Regions from separate parts of the Paraburkholderia sp. BL18I3N2 genome, predicted to be linked through region 3. Evidence: riboswitches for the same ligand, from Rfam matches in the RefSeq annotation. Region 3 holds a riboswitch; each other region holds the start of a gene.
What was found. Region 3 has a riboswitch for cobalamin ahead of cobA (uroporphyrinogen-III C-methyltransferase). Riboswitches for the same ligand answer to the same signal wherever they lie in the genome.

Region 1 (3,255 bases), on a different contig from region 3:
CCGTTTCATAGTCCTTGTCCAACAGATTCTGGATTTGCGCGGCCACGTACCATGCTTTCGTGATGTTGTAGCGCGCCGACAGATTCACCACGCCATAGCCGCCCAGTTTGCCGCTGCTGTCATTGCTCGGGCCGCTCACGATCCACTCGCCGCCCACCCGCCACCCGGCGATGCTGCGGTTCACCGTCAGCGCGCCGAAGCGCCGGGCGCGCCGCACGAGGTCGGCATCGTTGTCGAGATCGACGGGATTCTGCAGCGTCACGGAAACGCGCACGTCCGTCTTGCCGACATGGCCGCTCCACGATCCTTCGAGTCCTTGCACCTTCGCATGCCCGACGTTCTCGGCCAGATAGATGCCGGGCGTCACCTGCTCATAGTCGATCAGATTCGAATAGCGCGTCTGGAATGCAGTCAGACGCATCACGCCGAGCGCATTCGATGCGTACTGCAGCGCGGCTTCGATCGAATGGCTGCGCTCCGGCTGGATAGACGGATTGCCGCTGAACGGATAGTACAGATCGTCGAAGCTCGGCGCGCGAAACGAATCCGAATAGCTTGCGCTCACCTTCCAATGGCCGGTGATGTCGAAGCCGTAGCCGAGATAGTAACTGTTCGCTCCGCCGAAATCGGAATACTGGTCGCGCCGCACGTTGGCCTGAATCTGGTTGCGTCCAAAGCGCCCCGTATAGCCGACGAAGCCCGAATCCACATGACGATCCGGCGCCGCGAACGTGTCCGAGTCGAGGCTCTGGTCGAGATGCTCATAGCCGATCTGCAGTTTCTGCTGCGCGGCCAGCGCGAAATCGTTCTGCCATGTGTACTGGCGATTGTCGGTATCGAAGCGCCCGTTGTACGTGCCGTTGGTGTTCGACACGCTGCGGTCGTCGCCCTCGGCGACGATAAAGTGCGTGGTCCACCAGTCCGTCAGCTTGCCGTTCGCGAACACGGAGACCTGGCGCACCTTGCTATACAGGTTGTTCAGATCGGTCGGCAGGCCGTACGCATTGTCGTAGCTGTTGTTGCCGTTCGACTGGAAGTAGCTGACGCCTGCGTCCCATCTGTCGCTGAACTTGTGACGCAGCGAGGCCGAGATGCTCTCGTTCAGATAGCCGTTCGCATTCGGATTGGCGTTGGGGGCCTCCTTCGTGTTCAGCGACGAAAAGCCGTCGTCCTTCGAACGCGCGAGCGAAATGCTGAAGGTCGTGTTGCCGTCTTTATCCAATGCGCCGTTCGCGCCCGCCTGCTGCGTGTGCGTGTGATAGCTGCCGTAGCCGAGCGAAAAATTGAAACGCGGCGGATGGTCGCCGCCGTCTTTCGTGAACACCTGCACCACGCCGCCGATCGCGGCCGAGCCGTATAACGCCGACACGTTGCCGTTCACCACCTCGACGTGATCGATCTGGTCGAGCGGGATCTGCGCGAGTTGCGGGGCACCCAGGCTCACCGAGTCGACGCGCACGCCGTCGATCAGCAGCAGCGATTGCGTCGACGACGCGCCGCGCAAAGAGAGACTGGCTGTCGAACCAGGACCGCCTGTGCGCGAGATCTGCGCGCCGGGTGCGAGTTGCAGGAGGCCGGGCAAATCGGTCGCGGTGGTGTCGGCGATATCCTGCTGATCGAACAGGGACGTCTGCGGGATCGTGTCGGCAAGTGCTTGCGGCGCGCGATCCGCGGTCACCACCACGGGCGACAGCACCGCCGCAGACGGCTCCGCACGCGATGAATCGAGCGCGGAAGAAGATGAAGTTGAAGACGCAGCTTGCGCATGCACGACGGTCGGCAGGCTCGCAAAGGCGAGCAGCGCCGCGCGGGCGATGGGGGACAGCATGGGATGAAAGTCCTGTGGATAGCGTGCGCGGCCCGCTTCCCCGCAGGCCGATGCGTAACGAGGCGTCCGCGTATTTAACATTTTCACGCGTGACGTGCCTCTCCCTCTGGCCGGTATCCGGGCTGGCGACACATCGATCCCGCCTTCCCACGCGAGACGCGCAGTGGCACACTCGCGAGTTGAACTTCCAACACGCGATCAGGATCGACTTGCATGACGAATGCGGTCGCTTACCGTTGCGGGGGCAGCGCAGGTTGGCCCGTTCGGTTGAATCGCGCGCCCTGCTTCCCGTTTAACTGCGTGCGCCGTTGAAAAGCGCACGCGGGCACCAGAGTGCGGGCAGTTTAGGAGCGGCCTCGGAGTCCGTCAAGAATGGTGAAACCGCAGGCCATGTGTTCTGTTAAGTGCAGGCTATTGTCCGACGCGTGGGTACTTTTTCATCATATGGTCGATAAAAAGCCTGCACAAAGCGATGTTGTTACGTCTCGAAACGAGACAATTGTCGGAACCTGCGACATTCCGCGCTAAAATGCGATGTCTTTAGAGGACGCAGCAGATGCTCACCGAACTCGAAACACTTTCACAAAATATCGGCAAGCTGATCGCGATCAGCCAGCGCCACAATGAAGCGCGACTCGCGCTCGAAGAGCAACTCGCGCAATCGCGCGCCGATGCCGAAGCCACGCGCACGGAACTTGCAATGCTGCGCGAGGAACGTAACGCGCTGCAGGCGGAACGCGACGCGCTTTCGGCAAAGATCGACGACGCACAAGTGCGCCTGAATGCGATCCTCGAGAAGCTGCCACGTGCCCGCGCGCATAGTGAGCCGGACAACCAGCTCGATCTGCTCGAGCCCGCTCAGCAAGTAGCCGAAGCCGAGAGCGACGTGACCCGCCACGGAGAAAATGCATGACCACCAAGCAGATCGAAGTATCGATTCTCGGCGTGCCCTATCGCCTCGCCTGCTCACCGGAAACGGAAGCGGCGCTGCTCGAAGCGGTCGCACGCGTCGACGCCGAAATGTCGAAGATCCGCAATAACAGCAACGTGCGCGGCACGGATCGCATTGCTGTCATGGCTGCGCTGTCGCTGGCATCGGAACTGCTTCGATTGCAATCGAGCGTGAGACACGGAGAAGCATTTCCCGCTGAGGAAATCCGGCGTACAATGCATCAAATGAACGAACAACTAGGTACTGTGATTGAGCAGTACAGCATGCAATAAGCTTCGTGTGTTATCGTGCTGCCGGTCCTGAGATCGGCGGCGGATTCAAACGGAATGTGTGAGCACAAGGTGTGCAAGATTCAGCAAACGTTTGAGTTCAATCGGTAGTTGGTTTCAGCTTCATCGGTTTAGCTTCCCTGCCTGGTTCGCCAAGGTCATATATTCCTTGAACCAATGCCATGTGCACGGTTGCGGAAATTTGT
Region 2 (3,255 bases), on a different contig from region 3:
CAGCCGCCCACCCTCGCGCAGACCAGCCCAGCAGGCCTCCAGCACGCCCGGCACCGTCACCCCGCCGCCGATGAACACGGCATCCGGCACCGGCAACCCCTGCAGCGCGTCAGGCGCGCGCCCCGCCACGAGTTGCAGCCCCGGCACGCCCAACGCATCGCGATTGTGTTCGATAAAGCGTTGCCGCTCCGCGTGCCCTTCAATCGCAATCGCGCGACAGCTGGAATGCGCGCGCATCCATTCGATGCCGATCGAGCCGCTGCCCGCGCCCACATCCCACAGCAATTCGCCGGGCGTCGGCGCAAGGCGCGCGAGCGTGATCGCACGCACGTCGCGCTTGGTCAACTGGCCGTCGTGACGAAACGCATCGTCAGGCAAACCGCAGGTCAGCGGCAGACGCGGCGCGCCTTCGGTGGCGCGGCAGTCGAGCGCGATCAGGTTGAGCGCGGCCACATCGCCCGCGGACCACTGATCCGCGCGGCCGTCGATGCGCCGCTCCAGTTCGCCGCCCAGGTGCTCCAGCACGCTCATGCGGGTCGCCCCGAAACCGCGCGCGTTCAGCAGCTCGGCGAGCGCTGCGGGCGTGCGCCCGTCCGCGCTCAGCACGAACACGCGCGCGCCGTCGTGCAGATGTGCGTTCAGCGTGGCCAACGGCCGCCCCACCAGCGACGCCGTCGCGACATCCTGCAACGGCCAGCCGAGCCGCGCGGCCGCCAGCGACAGCGACGACGGCGCCGGCAGCACCCGCAGTTCGCCCGCCGGCAATTGCCGCGCGAGCGTAGCGCCTACGCCGAACAGCATCGGGTCGCCGCTCGCCAGCACGCACACGGCGGCGCCGCGCTCGGCCAGCAAGGGTGCGAGATCGAACGGACGCGGCCAGGCGGCACGGCGCGCGGCGAGACGCGCGGGCAGCATCGCCAGATGACGTTCGCCGCCGTACACCACCGACGCTTCCAGCAAAGCGCGCCGCGCGGGCCTCCCCAGACCGGCAAAGCCGTCGTCGCCTATGCCCACCACCGTCAGCCACGCGGGCATGCATCCATCCTCATTCTGTGTCTTCAAATAATGCGCTGTGCCACGCCGGTCAAAGCGTCCAGCCTCGTTGTGCTGTTCGAAAAAAGGCATAATACAGCCGCCGGTGCCCTTCGGGGCCGAAGAGGGAACACAGTGTCGCTGTGGCTGCCCCCGCAACTGTATGCAGCGAGTCCGCCTGCGCTCCACGCCACTGGTTTAACCGGGAAGGCCGCGGCGGACCATGACCTGCCAGCCAGGAGACCTGCCGGCAAGACTGTTCGTGCCAGCCAACATCGGGCGGGGTGTACCGATGCCGCAGCCATGCCCGCCTCACGGCATGCTCGGGCCGTCGCGCGACGCTAAACCCGGTGTCCGTCTTGAATCAAGCTTCGCCTACCTCCGTTTTATCCGACGCGGCCGCCACGCTGCGGCCCTCGGCGTGTCCGGGGTTGCTGCGCATCGTCGCCGCGCGCGACGGCGGGATTTGCCGGATCAAACTGCCCGGCGGCGAATTGAGCGCGGCGCAGGCGCGGGCGATCGCTGACGCTAGCGCGCGGCACGCGGCCGGGGTAGTCGAGTTGACCAATCGCGCGAATGTGCAGGTGCGCGGCGTCAAGCGCGGTGAAGAGGCGGCGTTGATCGCGGCTTTGACCGATGCGGGTCTTGGGCCGATGCCGGCGAACGGCACGGCGAGCCATGCGAACACGACGGCTGCGGAGAACGCTGCGGACGCCGGGGCTGCCAGCGCTGTAGATGCAATAGCGGCCACCGCCGCAGCCGACGACGTCCGCAATGTCATGATCAGCCCCGCAGCCGGGCGCGATCCATGCGCGCTATTCGACACACGCCCGCTGTGCGCCGAACTACTCACCATGCTGCAAAGCGAAACGCGTTTCGCGGCGCTGTCGCCGAAATTCGCGCTGCTGCTGGACGGCGGCGAGCGGCTTGCGAGAGTAGATCATCCGCACGATGTGTGGCTGGCGGCATCGCAAGATGCGGACGGCGTGCGGTTCGTGTTCGGGTTGGCGGGTTGTCCGCCTGTGGGCGCCTATGCCGGCGCTCTCATGCAAAGCCAAGGCACCGGGCCTGGAAAACCGGGCGTGAACCGCACAGGCGCACTAGCCGCGATCCTGCCTTCACAAGTGCCGGCACTGGTTCGCGCGCTGCTCCTCACACTCCTCGACCTCGCCGCCGCCGACGCCACACGCATGCGCCACCTGCTAACCGCGCATACCGTCGACGCGGTACTGCATCACGCCCAGCGATATCTCGACTTCCCGCTGACGCAAAACGCGAAGCTGACCAACTGGCATCGCGGCACACCAGCCGACGCCAATCTCCGTCTTGGCGCCCACGCCCAACGCGTGCCCGGAACCTGGCACGTCGGCGGCCAACCGCCGCTGGGACGCCTCGACGCCGACACGCTGCATGCCCTCGCCACGCTGTCTCAACAGCACGGCAACGCCACGCTTCACCTGACACCCTGGCAAAGCGTGCTACTACCCGACATCGCCACGCCCGCCGTCCCCACCGTGTTGTCCGGCCTGAACGCGCTCGGTCTCGCCTGCGAACCCGCACAAGCGATCACGCACCTGATCGCATGCGCCGGATCGAGCGGCTGCGCGAAGGGCCTCGCCGACACCAAGACCGACGCGTTGCGCCTCGCGGCTCGCCTGCCTGCCGGCGTCGACGTGCATCTGAGCGGCTGCTCGCGCTCGTGCGCCGCCGCGCATTGCGCGCCGTACACGCTGCTGGCCGCGGCGCCCGGCCTCTATGACTTTTATCGACGCGACGGCCAGCCCGGCTTCGGCCACTGCGTCGCGCGCCAACTGACGATCGACCAGGCCGCCGACATGCTCGAACGCCTGGTCCGGAGTGACACCGATGCTTGATTACATTCGCGACGGTCAGGAGATCTATCGCCAATCCTTCGCGACGATCCGCGCGGAGGCTGACTTGTCGCGCATTCCCGCCGACCTCGAAAAACTCGCGGTGCGGGTGATCCACGCGTGCGGTATGGTCGATGTGATCGACGATCTGCAATTTTCCGCAGGCGCGGGCGCGGCGGGCCGCGCGGCGCTCGCGCAAGGCGCGCCGATCCTGTGCGATGCCGGCATGGTCGCGCAAGGCATCACGCGCGCGCGGCTGCCGGCCAACAACGAGGTCATCTGCACGCTAACGCATCCGGACGTGCCGTCGCTCGCCCGCGAACTCGGCAATACCCGCTCGGCGGCGGCGCTC
Region 3 (3,255 bases):
CGCCCGGCAGCGCCGCAAAACCTTTGACGCGATAGATCGTGTTGGTTTCGACCAGCTGTTGCAACGCGGCGATCACCGCCTCCCGCGACGACGCGTTCGCCTGCACGACCACCGAGTCGAATTCGTCGTGATGGTGGTCGGCGTCGTCGGCCGAACCGTGGTGATCGTGGCGCAAGTGGATCGTGTCTTCCGACGCCGCTTCGAGGCCGAGCAACGTATGCAGATCGAGCTGGCCCATGTGCGCGCGAACGATTTTCACTTGCGGCGGAATTTCTTCGCGGATCGAAACTTCAACCGCGCTTTGCTGCGCGTCGTCGAGCAAATCCGTTTTGTTCAGAATCACCAGATCGGCCGCCGACAACTGATCTTCGAACAATTCGTGCAACGGCGACTCGTGATCGAGATTCGGATCGGCCTTGCGTTGCGCATCCACGGCGACCGGATTGTCCGCAAACTGACCGCTTGCCGCGGCCGGGCCGTCCACCACGGTGACCACGGCATCCACGGTGAAACTGTTCTTGATCTGCGGCCAGTTGAACGCCTGCACCAGCGGCTTCGGCAACGCGAGGCCCGAGGTCTCGATCAACACGTGATCGATCTGCTCGCGGCGCTCCACGAGCTTTTCCATCACCGGGAAAAACTCTTCCTGCACGGTGCAGCACAGGCAGCCGTTCGCGAGTTCATACAGTTGGCCTTCGGTCTCGACACCGTTTTCATCGCAACCGATGCCGCAACCCTTGAGAATTTCCCCGTCAATGCCGAGCTCGCCGAATTCGTTGACGATCACCGCGATGCGCTTGCCGCCCGCATGCTGAAGAATATGCCGCAGCAGCGTGGTCTTGCCGCTGCCGAGAAAGCCCGTAACGATGGTGACGGGGATCTTGCGCATTTGAGTTTGCATCGTGAGTCCATCCGTAGGAGTTGCACGTTGCACGCCGGCGTGTTTTTCAGCTTATGCCGGGGCAAACGGAGCGCACGCCCGGTCAGCCACGACAATATCGAAACACGGGGACGAACGACGGCGTTGCCGCGACAACAGAAAACAGAAAGCGGGAGTGAGGTCATGAACGCAGCGCCGCATCCCCGCGGCGTTCGTCCTTCGTTATCTGGCCGGTATCCGGGCTGGCGAAAGCGCCGCTTCCCCTTCCCGGGCGAGTGATTTCTCGCCCAGTGGTGATATGCCGACGCGGCCTTGCGCGTGGACATCGAAGCCGGCTCCGCGGTGCCGATCGACTGCGTTTAATGCTGCAGTCAGCACCACATTTCGCTTACCGTTGCGGGGGCAGCACAGGTTGACCCGATCCATGGCAGGTGGGCACCCTGTTTCCCGTTTAACTGCGTGCGCACGAGCGCGCACACGAGCACCAAAGTGCGTGCGAGTGTAGGCCCGCAGCCGGGTGCCGTCAAGGAAACGCAAGCCGCAAGCGCTTATCGGGCGGGGCGCCATGTGCTATCGTATGCGCGCGTTTGGTGCCCGCACATGCATTCGCGTGTGCAGTTAAACGGGAAACAGGCAGCGCTCAGAGCGCCCAACCTGTGCTGTCCCCGCAACGGTAAGCGACCTGCGGCGCGATGTTGAATCGACTTGCGCCGCGCATGCGTTTTTTAAGCCACTGTCCGGCAATTCCAGCGAATGCGGACGGGAAGGCAAAGCGCGTGAGGCCGCCAGCCCGGATACCGGCCAGACGCGGAGGCGGCGAACCTCAGGGCATCATCGCGCCGCCGGCCGCCGGAATCCGCGAGGGACGGATGTGAAGGCGCTGAAGCACGACGCAGTGTGTCCGTGTAGGCGAGTTTCGTGTGAAATTCGCTACGAGCCACACATTGCGCCGTGCCTGAATCCGTAGCATTGCATGACCCCAAAGTCCGCCGCCTGGCGACCCTTCGCGTTTTACCCCTTCCCGCTTGTCACGACATGGCGCCCGCCATGCACGCCGCGATGACCCGCGCCTGGCTGATCGGCGCCGGCCCCGGCGACGTCGAACTCATGACCATCAAGGCCACCCGCGCATTGGCGCAAGCCGATGTCGTGCTGGTCGACGATCTAGTGAATCCCGAGGTGCTGCAATTCGCGCGCGCCGACGCGCTGGTCGTCTACGTGGGCAAACGCGGCGGTCATCCGTCCACACCGCAGGAAGGCATCGTCGCGCAGATGCTCGAACATGTGCGGGCCGGGCGTAGCGTCGCGCGTTTGAAAGGCGGCGATCCGTTCGTATTCGGCCGTGGCGGCGAAGAACAGCAGGCGCTGCACGCGGCGGGTATCGAGGTGGAAGTCATCAACGGCATCACGGCCGGGATTGCGGCGCCCGCGGCGATCGGGATTCCGGTCACGCATCGCGATCACGCGCAGGGTGTGGTGTTCGTCACAGGGCACGGCGCGGGCAGCGGCGAGCCGGACTGGGCCGCGCTCGTGGCCACGCGCATGACGCTCGTGATCTATATGGGCATGCGGCGGCTCAACGATATCGTCGGCGCGCTGCTCGCGGCCGGCATGAGCGCCGACACGCCGTGCGCGGCGATCGAATCGGCCACGCGCCCCGAGCAACGCCATGCGCTCGCGCGGCTCGGTGAATTCGCCGACACCGTCGCGCGTGCCGGACTCGGCTCGCCGGCGATCGTGGTGATCGGCGGGGTGGCGTCGCTCGCATTGGCGCGTGAGGCGGCGCATGCGGAACTCGCCGCGACACCGCGCACGGACGGAACGGATACGCGATGAAAACGCTGAGCGTCGGCATCGGCTGCCGTTTGCACAGCCGGGCTGAGCAGATCGAAGCCGCTGTGCGCGCCGCGCTCGGCGCGCATTCGTTCGACGAAATCCGTACCGTCGCCTCGCTCGATACCAAAGCCCGCGAAGCGGGCCTGCTCGAATTCTGCGCGCGGCATGCGCTGCCGCTGACATTCTTCAGCCTTGAACAGATCGCGGCGATGCCCGTCGCGGTGCCTTCGGCGGCAGCGCGCGAGCACCTCGGCGTGGACGGCGTCTGCGAGCCGTGCGCGCTGCTTGGCGCGGCGGCCGACGCCGGGGCCGGGCTCGGTGAATCTGTCATAGGCAATGCGCCGCGCGCCACCCTCCTCGTGCGCAAAACCGCTTATGCAGGCGTGACCGTGGCGATCGCCTCGACCACGGCTCACGCCGCTCATGCCGCTCACGCCAAACACTCAGACGACGACACACAGAAACAGGACCTGCCATGAAGACCGACCCCGAATCGCATCAACGCATGACCGAGCGCCGCCGCGAGGGCCACGAGAAAA

Region 1: it holds a riboswitch for cobalamin, as region 3 does, so the genes downstream of both, B0G75_RS13695 (TonB-dependent receptor domain-containing protein) here and cobA (uroporphyrinogen-III C-methyltransferase) in region 3, are expected to answer to the same signal.
Region 2: it holds a riboswitch for cobalamin, as region 3 does, so the genes downstream of both, cobG (precorrin-3B synthase) here and cobA (uroporphyrinogen-III C-methyltransferase) in region 3, are expected to answer to the same signal.

What each region holds. Positions count from the first base shown of each region.
Region 1 covers NZ_PVNC01000004.1:116,278-119,532, reverse strand. Annotated here, with positions in the region: gene B0G75_RS13695 (TonB-dependent receptor domain-containing protein) at 1-1,828, opposite strand, end outside; cobalamin riboswitch at 1,919-2,176, opposite strand; gene B0G75_RS13690 (ATPase) at 2,385-2,741, shown strand; gene B0G75_RS13685 (cell division protein ZapA) at 2,738-3,052, shown strand; RNA gene ssrS (6S RNA) at 3,184-3,255, shown strand, end outside.
Region 2 covers NZ_PVNC01000006.1:232,304-235,558, reverse strand. Annotated here, with positions in the region: gene cbiE (precorrin-6y C5,15-methyltransferase (decarboxylating) subunit CbiE) at 1-1,035, opposite strand, end outside; cobalamin riboswitch at 1,120-1,299, shown strand; gene cobG (precorrin-3B synthase) at 1,383-2,906, shown strand; gene B0G75_RS18800 (precorrin-8X methylmutase) at 2,899-3,255, shown strand, end outside.
Region 3 covers NZ_PVNC01000010.1:7,489-10,743, forward strand. Annotated here, with positions in the region: gene cobW (cobalamin biosynthesis protein CobW) at 1-901, opposite strand, end outside; cobalamin riboswitch at 1,091-1,384, opposite strand; cobalamin riboswitch at 1,452-1,701, shown strand; gene cobA (uroporphyrinogen-III C-methyltransferase) at 1,940-2,716, shown strand; gene B0G75_RS24195 (cobalamin biosynthesis protein) at 2,713-3,195, shown strand; gene cobO (cob(I)yrinic acid a,c-diamide adenosyltransferase) at 3,192-3,255, shown strand, end outside.